4 regions of the Janibacter melonis genome follow, and region 3 is predicted to be linked to each of the others. Evidence: riboswitches for the same ligand, from Rfam matches in the RefSeq annotation. Region 3 holds a riboswitch; each other region holds the start of a gene.
What was found. Region 3 has a riboswitch for S-adenosylmethionine ahead of EEW87_RS17230 (putative leader peptide). Riboswitches for the same ligand answer to the same signal wherever they lie in the genome.
Positions count from the first base shown of each region.

Region 1: it holds a riboswitch for S-adenosylmethionine, as region 3 does, so the genes downstream of both, EEW87_RS05630 (bifunctional o-acetylhomoserine/o-acetylserine sulfhydrylase) here and EEW87_RS17230 (putative leader peptide) in region 3, are expected to answer to the same signal.
Region 2: it holds a riboswitch for S-adenosylmethionine, as region 3 does, so the genes downstream of both, EEW87_RS01815 (aminotransferase class V-fold PLP-dependent enzyme) here and EEW87_RS17230 (putative leader peptide) in region 3, are expected to answer to the same signal.
Region 4: it holds a riboswitch for S-adenosylmethionine, as region 3 does, so the genes downstream of both, metX (homoserine O-acetyltransferase MetX) here and EEW87_RS17230 (putative leader peptide) in region 3, are expected to answer to the same signal.

Region 1 covers NZ_CP044548.2:1,187,284-1,191,273, reverse strand. The annotation lists gene EEW87_RS05645 (DNA-3-methyladenine glycosylase family protein) at 1-881, opposite strand, end outside; gene EEW87_RS05640 (hypothetical protein) at 935-1,285, shown strand; gene EEW87_RS05635 (hypothetical protein) at 1,278-1,703, shown strand; SAM riboswitch class IV at 1,749-1,864, shown strand; gene EEW87_RS05630 (bifunctional o-acetylhomoserine/o-acetylserine sulfhydrylase) at 1,881-3,224, shown strand; gene EEW87_RS05625 (hypothetical protein) at 3,509-3,832, shown strand; gene EEW87_RS05620 (hypothetical protein) at 3,829-3,990, shown strand, end outside.
Region 2 covers NZ_CP044548.2:373,416-377,405, reverse strand. The annotation lists gene EEW87_RS01825 (FtsK/SpoIIIE family DNA translocase) at 1-607, opposite strand, end outside; gene EEW87_RS01820 (prepilin peptidase) at 736-1,380, shown strand; SAM riboswitch class IV at 1,473-1,585, shown strand; gene EEW87_RS01815 (aminotransferase class V-fold PLP-dependent enzyme) at 1,626-2,942, shown strand; gene EEW87_RS01810 (ribonuclease J) at 3,082-3,990, opposite strand, start outside.
Region 3 covers NZ_CP044548.2:2,391,503-2,395,492, forward strand. The annotation lists gene EEW87_RS11420 (alanine/glycine:cation symporter family protein) at 101-1,786, shown strand; SAM riboswitch class IV at 1,927-2,042, shown strand; gene EEW87_RS17230 (putative leader peptide) at 2,074-2,178, shown strand; gene ssuE (NADPH-dependent FMN reductase) at 2,350-2,931, shown strand; gene EEW87_RS11430 (ABC transporter substrate-binding protein) at 2,931-3,971, shown strand; gene EEW87_RS11435 (ABC transporter ATP-binding protein) at 3,968-3,990, shown strand, end outside.
Region 4 covers NZ_CP044548.2:1,175,099-1,179,088, forward strand. The annotation lists gene EEW87_RS05580 (universal stress protein) at 153-554, opposite strand; gene metX (homoserine O-acetyltransferase MetX) at 687-1,871, opposite strand; SAM riboswitch class IV at 1,890-2,001, opposite strand; gene EEW87_RS05590 (DUF4192 domain-containing protein) at 2,052-3,098, opposite strand; gene EEW87_RS05595 (YkvA family protein) at 3,201-3,635, opposite strand; gene EEW87_RS05600 (EcsC family protein) at 3,731-3,990, opposite strand, start outside.

The DNA.
Region 1 (3,990 bases), 1.2 Mb from region 3:
CGCGCGGTCCACAGGTGCAGCGCGGCATAGCTGCGCCACGGGCTCGCCGGGCGCAGGACGCCCGGCAGGTCGACCTCGCGCGTGAGCCGCTCGAGGGCGACGACCAGCGCCCGGTCGCCACGCAGGTCGACGTCCGCGGCGCCGTGCCCGCGCATGAGGGTGCTCGCGACCGTCCACGCCCCGACACCCCGCACGGCGTGCAGCGCCGCGCCGGTCGCCTCGGGGTCGAGACCCGGGTCGAGGCCGCCGTCCGCAGCCAGGTCGAGGACCCCCTCGAGCGCCCGTCGTCGTGACCGCGTCCCGTGGTACCACCCGGTGCCGAAGGGGTGCACCGCCGCGGACCCGGGGAAGGGCTGCAGCGCGCCGACCTCCGCGCTCGGCGTGCCGACCTCGGCGACGAGCCGGTGCAGCTGGGTCAGCCCGGCGGCCACGCTCACCTGCTGACCGGTGACCGCCCGCAGCACCGCCTCGAAGGGGGTGGGGGTGCCCGGCAGCCGGATGCCCGGGCGCCGCGCGACGAGAGGAGCGAGCACCGGGACCGTGCGCAGGTGCGCGTCGACCTCGGCGGGATCGGTGTCGAGGTCGAGCATGCGCCGCAGGACGACGACGGCCGCGTCGTGGTCGGCGGCGTCGGCGAGCTCGAGCCTGGCGGCGAGCCGGTCCTGGCCCGGGTCGTCGCGCAGCTCGACGAGCGTCGAGCCGTGAGGGAGCGCCAGCGCGAGCCGGTAGCGCTCGTCGTCGACGACCTCGACGCCGTCGAGCGCGTGGTAGCGGTACCAGTCGAGCAGCCCCTGCCAGTCGAGCGGCGGCTCGTAGCCGAGCGTCGTGTCGACCGTGACGGGGCCGCCGACGTGCTCGCGGGTGTCGCGGTCGGCAGGCATGGGTCGATCCTGCCCAGGAGCAGGCCCTACCCTTGGCTCTCGTGCTTGTGCCGTTGACCACGATCGTCCTGGTCGCCTCCCTCGTCCTCGCCGTGGTCGCCGGCGCCTACACGGCCCTCGACCGCGTCATCGACGACCGGCTGCTGCTCGTCGCCGCCGTCGTCGAGCTGCTCCTCGTCGTCCAGGCCGTCGTCGCCTGCGTCGTCGCGGGGCAGGTCCGCACCCCCGGCGAGGGGCCGACGATGGCCGCGTACGCGGTCACCCTGCCGCTCGTGCCGCCGGCGCTCGCGTACCTGGCCATCAAGGAGAAGTCGCGCTGGGCGATGGGTGCCGTCCTCGGGGGCGCCCTCGTCGTCGCGGTGATGACCCTGCGCATCCAGCAGATCTGGACCGTCCATGCGTGAGGCGACGGGGGAGCGCACCGGCCGTCCGGTGCGCAGCGGCCCCGGTCTGCTCCTCGTCATCGCCTACGGCACCCTCGCGCTCGCGGCCACGGGCCGCTCGACCCTCCAGGTCATCGAGTACTTCGACCGCGCGCCGCTGGCCTACCTGCTGAGCGCGCTCGCCGCGCTCGTCTACGTCGTCGCGACGTGGGCCCTGCTCACCGACCGGCGCCCCGTCGCCTCCGCGACGATCACGGTCGAGGCCGTCGGCGTCCTGCTCGTCGGGGCGCTGTCCTACCTCGCGCCCGACCTCTTCCCGGACAAGACGGTGTGGTCGCACTTCGGCTCCGGCTACGGCTTCCTGCCGCTCGTCCTCCCCTTCGTCGGGCTGTGGTGGCTGCGCCGCACGGCCCGGGCGGGCGCGCCCACCACATCCTGAGACGCGCCCTGTCGCGCCGCGAGGACGCGGGCTAGCCTGCCCGCAGGTCAAGAGCACCAGCGTCAAGCCCCGGCTCGCTGGTCGGCAACCCTCCATCCGCGGTGGGGTGCCCCGGGAGACGACCTGGTCCGTGAGCACCCGCCCACGGTCAAGCGCGATGACACCAGGAGAACCCTCATGTCCGACCCCACGACGTGGCACTTCGAGACGCAGCAGGTCCACGCCGGGCAGAGCCCCGACCCGACGACCGGCGCCCGCGCGCTGCCGATCTACCAGACGACGAGCTACCAGTTCGGCTCCACCGAGCACGCCGCGAACCTCTTCGGGCTCAAGGAGCTCGGCAACATCTACACCCGCCTGATGAACCCGACGACGGACGTCGTCGAGCAGCGCATCGCGGCGCTCGAAGGGGGAGTCGGCGCCCTCCTCGTCGCGTCCGGCCAGGCCGCGACGACCTTCGCCATCCTCAACGTCGCCGAGGCCGGCGACCACGTCGTGGCCAGCCCGGCGCTGTACGGCGGCACGTACAACCTCCTCGGCTCGACCCTGCCTCGCTACGGCATCGAGGTGACCTTCGTGCAGGACGCGGCGGACCTCCAGCAGTGGCGCGACGCGGCGAAGGAGAACACCAAGCTCTTCTTCGGCGAGACGATCTCCAACCCCAGCGGCGAGATCCTCGACGTCGAGGGGGTCGCCGGGGTCGCCCACGAGCTCGGGCTGCCGCTCGTCGTCGACAACACCGTCGCGACGCCCTACGTCCTGCGCCCGATCGAGCACGGCGCCGACGTCGTCGTGCACTCGGCGACGAAGTACCTCGGCGGGCACGGCACGACGATCGCCGGTGCGATCGTCGACGCCGGGACCTTCGACTACGCGCTGCACCCGCAGCGCTTCCCGTCCTACAACGAGCCGGACGAGAGCTACCACGGGCTGCGCTACGGACCGGACCTCGGCGTCGGCAGCGCCTTCGGGGCCAACCTGTCCTTCATCCTCAAGGCGCGGGTGCAGCTGCTGCGCGACCTCGGCTCGGCGGTCTCGCCCTTCAACGCCTTCCTCGTCGCGCAGGGCATCGAGACGCTCTCGCTGCGCATCGAGCGGCACCTGGAGAACACGCGCGCCGTCGCCGACTTCCTCGTCGGTCACCCGCAGGTCGAGCACGTCACCTGGGCGTCCCTGCCCGACCACAAGCACCACGCCCTCGCGCAGAAGTACGCGCCGAAGGGTGCTGGCGCCGTGCTCACCTTCGAGATCGTCGGCGGCGAGGAGGCGGGCCGCCGCTTCGTCGAGGGGCTGACCCTGCACAGCCACGTCGCGAACATCGGCGACGTGCGCAGCCTGGCGATCCACCCCTGGTCGACGACGCACAGCCAGGGCAGCGACGAGGGTCGCTACGCGGCCGGTGTCTCGCCCGGCCTCGTGCGCCTGGCCGTCGGCATCGAGCACGTCGACGACATCGTCGCCGACCTCGAGCGCGGCTTCGCCGCGGCCGCGGGCGAGGCGCAGGAGCGCGCCGCGAGCTGACGTCATGGCGAAGGGGGGCCCCACCCGGTGGTGGGTCCCCCCTTCGTCGTCAGCGGGCTGGGCCCGCCCGAGATGTCGACGCGAGCGCTGGTTGCAACCCGAGCAGGTGCGAACGTCTGGGGTGGTCTCCCGAGATGTTGGCGCGAGCGCTGGTTGCAACCCGAGCAGGTGCGAACGTCTCGGGTGGTCTCGAGGCTCGGGCGCAGGCGCCCTCGCACCTCGACCGACGAGGGCCTGTGGACAACTCGTCCGGCCGGGGTGGGGTGTCGACCTAGCGTTCGGGGATGACACGGCTGACCATCAGCGCCGAGGCGATCGCCGCGCTCGGCGACCGGCTCGAGGAGATCGCGACCCACCTGGAGGAGCGGTCGGCGCAGACGCGGGGAGCGGGCGACGTCGACCACGGCTTCGTCGACCGGGTGGCCGAGGAGGCGGTCGACCGGGTCTACGGCGACTTCGAGCACGCACGGGTCACGCTGTGCGCGCAGCTCACCTCGCTCGCCCGCCTGGCCCGCTCCGCGGGTGCCTGCTACGTCGACACCGACGACATGGTGCGCCGCTCGGTGACACCGACCTTCGAGCGCGGGACGAAGGTCGGCACCCTGTGACCGGCTACGACTGGAGCGCCCGCGACATCCTCGCGCTCGACCCCTACCGCGTCGACCTCGCCGCCACCGACGTCGTCGCCGCGCTCGGCAGCGACCTCACGACCGTCGAGGACAACGTCAGGCTCGTCGCCGAGCTCCTCGGGCAGGTGAGCACCCAC
Region 2 (3,990 bases), 1.4 Mb from region 3:
CGCCGGCGTCGCGCATCGGGCCGGCGCCGTCGGGGGGCTGCGGGATGCCGCGGGCGATGTGCGTCAGACCGCAGACCGACAGCGAGAGCAGGGCCAGGCCGAAGCCGAGCCGGGCGCTCGTCGCGTCGTCGGCGCCGCGCAGCAGGCGCCACCCGGCGAGGACGAGGACGAGCGGGAGGGCGTAGGCGACGCGGCCGAAGGTCCCTGCGGCCACGGCGTGCACGAGATCGGCGAGCCCGCCCTGCAGGCCCCACCACTCGACGGCGGCGACGACGACGGCGAGCGCGACGAGGGTGAAGCCGAGACCGTCACGACGGTGCTCGGGCTCGATCTGGCCGGCCTGGTGTCCCACCCGGCGGGCACCGGCGCCGGCGGCGCCGGCGACCCCCATCCACGTGCTGCGCACGGCGGCGAGCGGGAGCGGGAGACCTCCCCCCTTCGCCGAGGTCGTGCCCGACCCCTTCGAGCCGGTGCGGCCGGAGGAGCGCGAGGAGGACCGGGCCTTGGTGCCCGTGGACCGCCCCGGGCCCTTGGTCGCGGCCGTGCGACCGGGTGCGCGGGTGGATCCCCCACGCGGGCGCGCGGGGGTGCCGTTACGTGTTGCCATGCTCGCAGGCTAGGCGATCGCCACCCCTTTCACACGTGTCACACGCGCACCAGGGGCCGCCGGTTCCGGGCGAAGGGGGGTGTGGACGGCGCCGGGGAGAGCCACCGGCGCCCGCATACCCTGCGTGCGTGCCCCATGTCCTCGTCGCGCTCGCCGTCGCGCTCGTGGGCACGCCCCTCGCGTGGCGATGGGGCCGCTCGGGCACCTATCGACGCCCGGACGAGACGGCTCCCCTGCCCGCCCATGAGTGGCTCGTCCCGGCCGTGCCGGCGCTCGCGGCCGCGCTCGTCTGGGTCTCCCGCGACGAGCCCCTCGCCGCCGCTGCCGCGACCGCTCTCCTCGCCCCCGTCGGCCTGCTCCTGCTCGCCGTCGACGCCGACGTCCACCGGCTGCCCAACGCCCTCACCCTCCCCTTCGCCGCCGCCGTCCTCGCCCTCCTCGCCCTCGCCGCGGCGACCTCGGGGCAGTGGGACGACCTGCGCCGGGCGCTCGTCGCCACGGCGGTCGTCGGCGGCGCCTTCGTGCTCGTCAGCCTCGTCCTCGGCTCGCGCGGCATCGGGATGGGCGACGCCAAGCTCGTGCTCGCTCTCGCCCCGTTGCTCGGCTGGTACGGGTGGAGCACCCTCACCATCGGCGTGTACGCGGCCTTCGCGCTCGGCGGTGCCGCCGCACTCGTGCTCCTCGTGCTGCGCCGGGTGGACCGGGCCACGCACCTCGCCTTCGGCCCGTACCTCGTGCTCGGGGCGGTCCTCGCGCTCCTCGTACGCGCCTGAGCACGCCCCTCCCCCGCCCAGGTCTCAGCAGACAAGACGGGGCCGGACGGGCTCGACGCCGCTCCCCGACCCGCTGCTATCGTCGCGGCCAAGGTCATGAGTGCCAGCGTCAAGCCCCGGCTCGCTGGTCGGCAACCCTCCTCCGCGGTGGGGTGCTCCGGGTGACGACCTGGCCGACGCCAGACGACGCCGGCAAGCGCGGACCCCGGCTGCCCCGAGGTCCCAGACCTCATGGGAGGCATGCCATGTCCACCACCGCTCTCGCCCCGGCCGCTGCGCCGACGCTCCCCCGCCCCGCCGAGCCGACGCTGGCGGCCGTGCACCAGCTGCGACCCCGCCCGAGCGCGCCGTCGACCCCGGCCCTCGTCTCCGACGGGCTCGTCTGCCCGCTCGAGTCCGGCGCCGAGGTCGAGTACGCGAATCTCGACCACGGGGCCTCGACCTCGGCCTTCGTCGCCGTCAAGGCCGCCGTCGACGAGGCGAGCCTCACGTACTCGTCGGTGCACCGCGGCAACGGCTACGCCTCGCGCGTGACGAGCGCGCGCTACGAGCAGGCCCGCGAGGTCGTGGCCCGCTTCGTCGGCGCGCGCGCGGACGACCACGTGATCTTCACGCGCAACACCACCGACTCCTTCAACCTCCTCGCCTCGGTCGTGCCGCAGGACGCGCAGGTCTTCGTCTTCGGCTCCGACCACCACGCGACGATCCTGCCGTGGCGCGCCGAGCAGCTCGTCCGCCTCCCCGTGCCCTCGAGCCCGGCCGAGGCGGTCTCGGTCGTCGACGCGGCGCTGCGGACCTCGCGCACCGCCGACGCGCTCGTCGTCGTCACCGGCGCGTCGAACGTCACGGGCGAGTACTGGCCGGTCGCGCAGATCGCGGCGGTCGCCCGCCGGCACGGCGCCCGGGTCGCGCTCGACGCCGCCCAGCTCGTCCAGCACCGCGCCGTCGACCTCGCGCTCGAGGAGCTCGACTACGTCGCCTTCTCGGGGCACAAGATCTATGCGCCCTACGGCGCCGGCGTGCTCGTCGGGCGCTCGGACTGGCTCGACGCGGCCGAGCCCTACCTCGCCGGGGGCGGTGCGACCGCCGCGGTCTCCGACGAGGACACGACGTGGCAGATCGGGCCCGCCCGCCACGAGGCCGGCAGCCCGAACGTCCTCGGCGCGGTGGCCCTGGCCGTCGCGTGCGAGGTCGTCGAGGAGCACCGCGAGGCCATCGCCGAGCTCGACGAGACGCTCGGGCGGGGCCTGGTCAGCCGGCTCGACGCGATCCCCGGGGTGCAGACGCACTCGATCTTCGGCCCGACGCACGACCGGGCGCCGGTCGTCACCTTCACCGTCGAGGGCCGCTCGGCGCAAGATGTCTCGCGCCGGCTGTCCGACGAGCACGGCATCGGGGTGCGCGACGGACGCTTCTGCGCCCACGTCCTCGTCGACGCGCTCCTCGCGCGGCAGGGGTCGGGCAGCACGAGCGCGGTCCGCGCGAGCCTGGGTCTGGCGAACTCCCCCGAGCACGTCGACCGCCTCGTCGCCGCGGTCCGCTCCCTCGCCCCGCGGGGCTGACTCCCCCTTCGCCCGCCTCCGGCTACCGACCCGGCTACGACGCGAGCTACCACGCAGTGCTGGTCGTCATGACGACCAGTACTGCGTGGTAGCTCGGGGGGTGTGGTAGCTCGGGGGTGCCGGGGCGAAGGGGTGCGCCTCAGGCCTCGACGACCGTCGGGATGATCATCGGGCGGCGACGGATCTTGCCGCCGACCCAGCCGCCGACGGCGCGGCGGATGACCTGCTGCAGCTGGTGGGGGTCGGTGACCCCCTTCGCCGTCGCGTCCTGGATCGCCGCGACGATCTTCGGACGCACCTGCTCGAAGATCTCGTCACCCTCCGCGAACCCGCGGGCGACGATCTCCGGGCCGGCGAGGATCGCGCCGCTCGAGGAGTTGATGACGACCATGACCGAGATGAAGCCCTCGTCGCGCAGGATGCGGCGGTCCTTGAGCAGGTCCTCGTCGGCCTCGCCCACGCTGCTGCCGTCGACGTAGACGTAGCCGCAGGGCACCGCGCCGACGACCCGCGCCCGGCCGTCGACGAGGTCGACGACGACGCCGTCCTCGGCGAGCGGGATGTGGTCGGGGTGGACCCCGGTCGCGATCGCGAGGTCGCGGTTGGCCACGAGGTGACGCCACTCGCCGTGCACCGGCAGGACGTTCTTGGGCTTGACGATGTTGTAGCAGTAGAGCAGCTCGCCGGCGCTCGCGTGGCCGGAGACGTGGACCCGGTCGGTGCCGCCGCTGTGCACGACGTGGGCCCCCAGGCGCATGAGGCCGTTGATGACCCGCCACACCGAGCCCTCGTTGCCGGGGATCGGCGAGGAGAGCAGCATGATCGTGTCGTCGACGCCGACGTCGATGCGGTGGTCGCGGTTGGCCATGCGGTTGAGGGCCGCCATCGGCTCGCCCTGGCTGCCGGTGCAGATGAGGACGACCTGGTCGTCGGGCAGGTCGCCGAGCTTCTTGACGTCGACGAGCACCCGGTCGGGCACGTGGAGATGACCGAGGTCGGCCGCGATCCCCATGTTGCGGATCATCGAGCGACCGACGAAGGCGACCTT
Region 3 (3,990 bases):
GCCCACGGTCGCGGCACGTCCGGCACCGCGGGTCACAGCCGGACAACGTCTCGGTCTCACCCGTTGATCTGCCGCCACGACTGCGATTGCGTGGATCGGCATGACCCCGCCACAAGCGTCGTCCGTCCTGCCCGTCCCTGCCGCTGACAGCGGTGGCCTGCGAGGATTCGAGGAGGCGGTCAACGACGTCGTCGGCCCCTTCGCCGACTGGTTGTCCTCCGTCGTCTTCTACGCCGTACCCCTCCCCGGGGGCTCCGAGCTGCCCCTCGTCGTCCTCTGGCTCGTCGCCGCGGGCGTCATCATCACGGCCTATCTCGGCGTCGTGCAGGTGCGCGGCGCGCGGCTGTCGCTCGAGGTGGTCCGCGGCAAGTTCTCGCGCCCGGACGACCCCGGTGAGATCACGCACTTCCAGGCTCTCTCGTCGGCGCTGTCCGGCACCGTCGGCCTCGGCAACATCGCTGGCGTCGGCGCGGCTCTCGCCCTCGGTGGGGCGGGTGCGACCTTCTGGATGGTCATCTGCGGCCTGCTCGGCATGGCGACGAAGTTCGCGGAGTGCACGCTCGGCGTGAAGTACCGCACCGTCAACCCCGACGGCTCGATCTCCGGCGGCCCCTTCAAGTACCTCCCGGTCGCGTACGGCAGGTTCGGCCGGGTCCCTGCCGCGATCATGACCGGCGCCTTCGCCATCGCGATCTTCTTCTTCGGGGTCGGCGGCGGCAACATGTTCCAGGCCAACCAGACCTTCGCCCAGGCCCGCGAGGTGACCGGTGGCGCCGACGGCTTCCTCGGCTCCGACGGGTCCGCACTGGTCTTCGGCCTGGCCCTGGCCGCGCTCATCGGAGCGGTGATCCTCGGCGGCATCACCTCGATCGCCGCGGTGACCTCGAAGCTCGTCCCGGTCATGGGCATCGGCTACGTCGCGGCGTGCCTGCTCGTCATCGGCTCGAACATCAGCCAGGTCCCCGGCGCCCTCGGCGACATCGTCAGCGGCGCCTTCACCCCGGAGGCCGGGCTCGGCGGCCTCGTCGGCGTCCTCATCGTCGGCTTCCAGCGCGCGGCCTTCTCCAACGAGGCCGGCCTGGGCTCGGCACCGATCGCCCACTCGGCCGTGAAGACCACCCGCCCCGTCTCCGAGGGCTTCGTCGCCCTCCTCGAGCCCTTCATCGACACGGTCATCGTGTGCACGATGACCGCCCTGACCATCGTCATCGCGAACCCGCCGTCGTGGCGCGAGGGCATCGACCAGGTCAAGGCGGGTGGCGGTGCGCCCGACGGCGTGCTCCTCACCAGCGACGCCTTCGCCACCTTCCTGCCGCAGTTCCCGGTGATCCTCGCCGTCATGGTGGCGCTCTTCGCCTTCTCCACGCTCATCACGTGGAGCTACTACGGCGAGAAGGCCTGGGAGTACTTCTTCGGCCCGTCGCGGCCGAGCCTGCTCACCTACAAGCTGATCTTCGTCTCCTTCACGGTCATCGGCACGGTGCTCACCTTCGGCTCGGTGCTCACCCTCACCGACGCCTTCCTCTTCATGTGCGGCTTCATCAACCTCCTCGGGCTGTACTTCCTCCTGCCCGAGCTCAAGAGCGAGATGCGCGACTACCTGGCCGACTGGCGCAGCGGACGTCTCTACGAGCTCGGCGCCGCCGACGAGGCCGAGCTGAGCGCCATCCGCGAGGAGCAGGGCAACACCGGCGACCTCCCGCAGATGCGCACCGACTCGGCTCACGACGGCGGGCTGAGCATGGAGGAGCGCGCCCGCGGCGGGGCCCGGGCCGACGAGGACTGACACGCCCGACCCACGTCATGACGAGGACGACCCGCCGGCACGCAGCCGGCGGGTCGTCCTGCGTCCGTAGGCGGTCCGAGATGCGAGACACGAATCCCTACTGTTGCGATAGGACTTGGTCGCGCGCTAGGTTCCTCGCAGGTCATGAGCTCCAGCGCCAAGCCCCGGCTCGCTGGACAGCAACCCTCCATCTCGCGGTGGGGTGCTCCGGGTGAGGACCTGGCCCCTGCCGACGTGGCAGGGGCAAGCGCGAGGCCCCACGGCCTCGAGACGAGGACGGGCACCACATGAGCACCGACACGACCCGCACCGCGGGCCGGCGCAGCTGCCGGCACGTCGAGCGACGGCACGTCGACCTGCTCCGCGTCAGCAGCGCGCTCTGTCGCCGCTGACGCAGCAGACGTAGCACCCCCACCACCGACCGGTCGCCCCGCGGCCCGGTGAGCGTGGCGTGCCCGTCACCCCTGACCCAGCGCCCCTGGGTCGCCCGCACCCTCACCGCACCACGGCCGTCCGGCACCCGCCGACGTCCGACGACCCCCCATGCCCAGGAAGGCATCCCCATGGCTCTCGTCGCCACCATCTCGAGCAGTCCGTCGACGACATCGCGCACCGACGGCGTGCTCACCCACCTCTCGCGCTGGGTCCAGCGCGCCGGACACCTCACCCTGCCCGTCGTCCTGCGCGACCTGCCCGCCGAGCCGCTCCTGCGAGCCGACACGACCCACCCCGACGTCGCCGCCGCGGTCGCGACGATCGCGAGCGCCGACGCCGTCGTCGTGAGCACCCCGGTCTACAAGGCGGCCTACAGCGGTCTGCTCAAGACCTTCCTCGACCTGCTGCCCCAGGACGCGCTGCGCGGCAAGGTCGTCCTGCCCGTGGCCACCGGAGGCAGCCCCGCGCACGTCCTGTCCGTCGACTACGCGCTGCGGCCGGTGCTGGCCAGCCTGGCGCCGAGCGCGATCACCCCCGGGTGGTTCGTGCGGGCCGACGAGGTGCACCTGCTCGACGGCGGTGAGGTCCTCCTCGACGAGTCCGCCGCCGCCCCCCTTCGCGAGGTCACCCGGGTCTTCCTCGACGGCGTCGCCGGGCGCTCGCTCGTCGCGGCCGCCGACCGCGCGCACGGCGTGGAGCGGGTGGCCTGATGCGCACCACGACCCGCCGCTCCGTCCTGTCCGCCGGCGCGCTCCTCGCCCTGACGACGAGCCTGGCCACCGGCTGCGCCCTGCCCACGAGCGACGCGCAGTCGCAGGAGGAGGGAGCGCACACGACCGTGCGCTACCAGGGCAGCGCCAACGCCGTCACCTGGCCCGAGCTCGCCGACGACCTCGGCTACCTCGATCGCGTCCAGCTCGAGTACGTCGGCGCGACGACCAGCGGCCCGCAGGACATCCAGTCCGTCGCGACCGGCCAGACCGACATCGGCGGCGCCTTCTCGGGCGCCATCGTCAAGCTCGTCGAGGCGGGCTCCCCGATCACCGCCGTCGTCAACTACTACGGCTCGGACGCGAAGTCCTACCAGGGGGTCTACGTCCGCAAGGACAGCGCCATCCGCCGGCCCCGTGACCTCGTCGGCAAGAAGATCGCGGTCAACACGCTGGGCGCCCACGCCGAGGCGGCGATCGACACGTGGCTGACGACGTCCGGGCTGTCGCAGAGCGAGATCGACCAGGTCCAGCTCGTCGTCCTGCCGCCCAACGACACCGAGGAGGCCGTCCGACGCGGGCAGGTCGACGCCGGCGCGCTCGGCGGGATCCTCCAGGACCACGCGAAGGCCCAGGGCGACATCCGTGAGCTCTTCCGCGACACCGAGGTCGTCGGACCGATCAACGGCGGGCAGTACGTGCTGCGCGACGACTTCATCGCGCAGCACCCCCAGGCCACCCGAGAGCTGACGACCGGGGTCGCCAAGGCCATCGAGTGGGCCCGCACAACGCCCCGCGCAGACGTCATCGCCCGCTTCACCAAGATCGTCGAGGCGCGCGACCGCAACGAGACGACCGCCAACCTGCGGTACTGGAAGAGCACGGGCATCCCCGCCCGCGGCGGGGTCATCAGCGACACCGACTTCACCCAGTGGTCGGACTGGCTGGAGAGCAGCGGCATCGTCGCGGCGGGCGAGCTCGACCCCTCGCAGATCTACACCAACGAGTACAACGACCTCGCGAAGGAGGGGTCGTCGTGACCTCGAGCATCGAGCTGCG
Region 4 (3,990 bases), 1.2 Mb from region 3:
AGGATGCATCCGGAGCAGGGTGACTGCCTCCGGAGCAGGTGGCGCCTGGGCGCTCGGCCGCGGGCTTGATCACCATTATAAGTCGAGAGCACGCGAAGGGCCCACGCGACCGTGCGCGTGGGCCCTTCGGCGGGGCTGCAGAGCCTCTCGGGTCAGGCGTCGGCCTTCACCGCGAGGACGGGGCACGGGGCGTCGAGGAGCACCCGCTGGGCGTTGGAGCCGAGGATGAGCTTGCCGACGGGGGTGCGGCGGCGCAGCCCGATGACGATGAGCTCGGCATCGGTCTCCTCCGCGACGGCGATGAGGTCCTCGGCCGGCTCCTTGCCGCGCACGAGACCACGCACGTCGACGTCGACGCCGCTGCCGGCGAGGTCGTCGCGCACCCCCTGGAGGGTGGCCTCCTGGGAGGCGGCGTTGTCACCGGTGAAGCCCGAGCCGCCGCGGTCGGAGTGCACGACGACGAGGCGTCGCCCGCGCAGCTTCGCCTCCTCGACCGCACGGTCGAGGGCGGCGCGTCCCTCTTTGGTCGAGACGTAACCAACGACGATCGTCATCTGCGACTCCTTGTCCATGGCTGGTAGTTGCCGCAGACGCTACACCGCGAGCGCGGTGCCGCACGGGCAAGAGGACGGGGCGCGCCGGACGCGTCAGCGGTGCCGGTCGAGGCCGTCGTCGGCGGCTCGGCGTCAACCGTCGAGGGCCTCGCGCACGATCGTCGCGACCTGCTCGATCTCGGTGAGGAAGCCGTCGTGCCCCGACCGGCTCGTGACGAGCCGCTGGACCGTGCCCGGGCGCAGCGCGGCGACCTCGTCGGTGAGCCGTGGGGGGTAGAGCCGGTCGCTGTCGACGGCCGCCACCGTGAGCCGCCCGGGGTAGGCCCGCAGCGCCGACTCGAGACCGCCCCGGTCACGCCCGACGTCGTGGGAGTTCATCGCCTCGGTGAGCACGACGTAGGAGTTGGCGTCGAAGCGACCGGCGAGCTTGGTGCCGTGGTGCTCGAGATAGCTCTCGACGGCGAAGGGGGCGTCGGCCCCCTCGGCCTGCCCGCGCCGCCCGAAGCGGTCGTGCAGCTCGATCTCGCTGCGGTAGGTGACGTGGGCGACCTGGCGCGCGATGCTCAGACCGGCGTCGGGGCCCTCGGGCTGCCCGTAGTAGTCGCCCCCGGCGAAGTGGGGGTCGTTGCGGATCGCCATGACCTGGGCCTGCGACCACCCGATCTGCTCCGCCGTCGCGTACGGGGTGCTCGCGAGCACGACGGCCCGCTCGACCCGCTCGGGCTCCGAGAGCGCCCACTCCAGGGCGCGCATGCCGCCCATCGAGCCGCCGACGACCGCGGCCCACCGGGTGACGCCGAGGGCGTCGGCGAGCAGGACCTCCGCGGCCACCTGGTCGCGGATCGTCACCGCTGGGAAGCGCGAGCCCCACGGGGCGCCGTCCGGGGCCGGCGAGCTCGGGCCGGTGCTGCCCTGGCACCCGCCGAGCACGTTGGGCGCGACGACGAAGTAGCGGTCGGTGTCGACCGGCGCGCCGGGACCGACCATGCCCTCCCACCACCCGGGCGTCGGGTGACCGGGGCCGCTCGGCCCGACGACGTGGCTGTCGCCGGTGAGGGCGTGCTCGACGAGGACGGCGTTGGAGCCGTCCGGGGCGAGCTCGCCCCACGTCTCGTAGGCGACGCGGACCGCCGGCAGCCTCGTGCCGCGCTCGAGGTCGAGGGGGCCGACGTCGGCGAAGAGCCGGCCGCCGGGGTCGTCGCCCTCGCGCCAGGCGGCGCTCGGGCGCGCCGGGTCCGCCGCGCGGGCGGGCGCCGAGGTGGGGGTGGGGGTGCCCGGTCGATCTGCACCGGGTCGGACGAATGACGTCACGCTCATGACGGATGCGCTCCTGCAGCCTCGCTCTTGCACGCACCGGGTCGGTGCGGCCAGGTCATCACCCGGGGCACCCCATCGCGAGGAGGGTTGCCGCCCAGCAAGCCGGCGCTTGACGCTGGGTCTCATGACCTGCCCGAAGTGTAACGAGGCGCCGTGGGCCCGGCCACGGGCGTCTCACCCTCAGGCGGCGGGCAGCCGGATGCCGTGGGTGACGAGCTGGTCGAGCAGCACGGCGAGCCGGTAGCGGGGGTCGGCCCGCAGAGCCGCCTCGAGCGCGACGCCGGCCAGGGCACCGCTGCCGGACCACCAGGCCACCTGCCCGACGACGGTGAGCAGCGGCGCGCTGCGCGGCTCGGGCACCCGGTGCACGACGCCGCACAGCCGGTCGAGCAGGGCCTCGACGTCGAGCGCCGCCGGGTCGTCGACCTCTCCCCCGCGGCTGCCCGTCGCCTCATGGGTCCACGAGCAGCAGCGCGCCGCCGCGGCGGCGGTGCGCAGGTCCTCGGGGTCGATGCCGGGCACCGCGTCCGGCCCGGGGGTGAGGACGGCGAGGAGGGCGTCGCGCCAGGCCCGGTCGCGCAACGACACGACGAGGTCGGCGACGACGTCGTCGTCGAGGTCGTCGACCGGCTCCCGGGCGCGCAGGACGGCCGTCCAGGCGGCCGTCGCCGCAGCCCGGCCCCGGGGCCCCGTCGGCCGGTGCGCGAGGAGCGTCTCGACGAGCGCGCTGCCCGGGTGGGTGCCAGGTGCGACCTGCTCCGCGAGGTCCGACCGCGTCCGCAGGGGCGCTCGTCCGTGGGCGACCAGCCCGGCGACACCGGGCACCCTGCTCGCCTCGGGGAGCACGACGCCGTCCTCCTCCCACCCCTCGACGTCGCGGTCCGGCGAGTGCCACCGCCCGTCGCGCACGACGACGACCGGGCTGCACCCGATGACGCCTCGGTCGACGAGACCCGCGAGGACTGCGCGCATCCGGGCGGACGCACCGGGACGGGTCTCGTAGGCGATGGCGACGACGGCCCGGGCGCGGGTCTGCACGACCTGCCCGACCATCTGGCGCACGGCGCGCTCGGCGTGCTCGTCGGGGACGATGTCGCAGCGCTGGATCAGCCCGACGCGTCGCCCGTCGAGGGCGAGCAGGACGAGAGAGTCCTCGGGGTGGAAGCCGAGGAGATAGGGCGCCATGACGGCGATGTCGACAGGGGTGCGGGCTCGGACGGTCTCCATGACCGCACGCTGCCCGGTGGCACGGGCTGCCGTCAGGCCGTCGGGGCGCCCTGTGGACGACGGCTGCGCGGCGGGCGCGCCTGTGGACGACGCACGGGGCCGTCAGTCGCGGACGACCTCGGAGGGCACGGTCGTCGACGTCGCGTAGGCGGATGCAGGGCCCGCCGTCGGGCCCGACGCGTGGGCGTACGCACCGGGGGCGGGCGAGCCTGCCCGCTCCCAGGCGATGAAGTCCTCGGTCTCGCGCACGAGCGAGACGGCGAGCCAGGACAGGATGACCGCGTCGTCGACGAGGCCGACGACGAGGAGCAGGCCCTCCGGCACGACGTCGATCGGGGAGACGACGTAGCCGAGACCGAGGAGCATGAGGGTGAGCTGCCCGCTGCTCATCCCCTGGTAGCGCCCGCTGCGCACGGCGCGGACGAGGCGCGGCAGCGCGAGCACCCGCTGGATCAGGCTGGGCGTGCCGGGACGGGTGGCGCTGCGCACGGCGCCGGCGAGGTTCGCGGCGGCGTGCATGCGGTGTCGTCGGGCCATCGGGCTCCCCTTCTCGAGGTCGGGCCGGTCTGGGGCCGGCCGCGAGGAGTAGAACGAGCGGGCGACCCGGAGGATTCCCCCGGGTCGCCCGATGGTCACGAGGCGGGCGGGAACTCCGTGCGCACGTGGTCGGCGAGCTGCTTGAGCAGCCAGGTGTCCATGCCCGCGCCCACGGCGCCGCCGACGACCGGCACCGACTTGCCGAAGCGGGAGAAGGACTTGCGCCCCGCCGTCGACAGGATCCGGAAGCCGACGGCCTTGTTGACGACCATGAGGGCCGGCCCCGGGAGGCGCTGCGCGGCGAGGTTCGCCAGGCGCCCGGACGGGGCGGCCATCCCGGCCTTCGCGAGCAGGT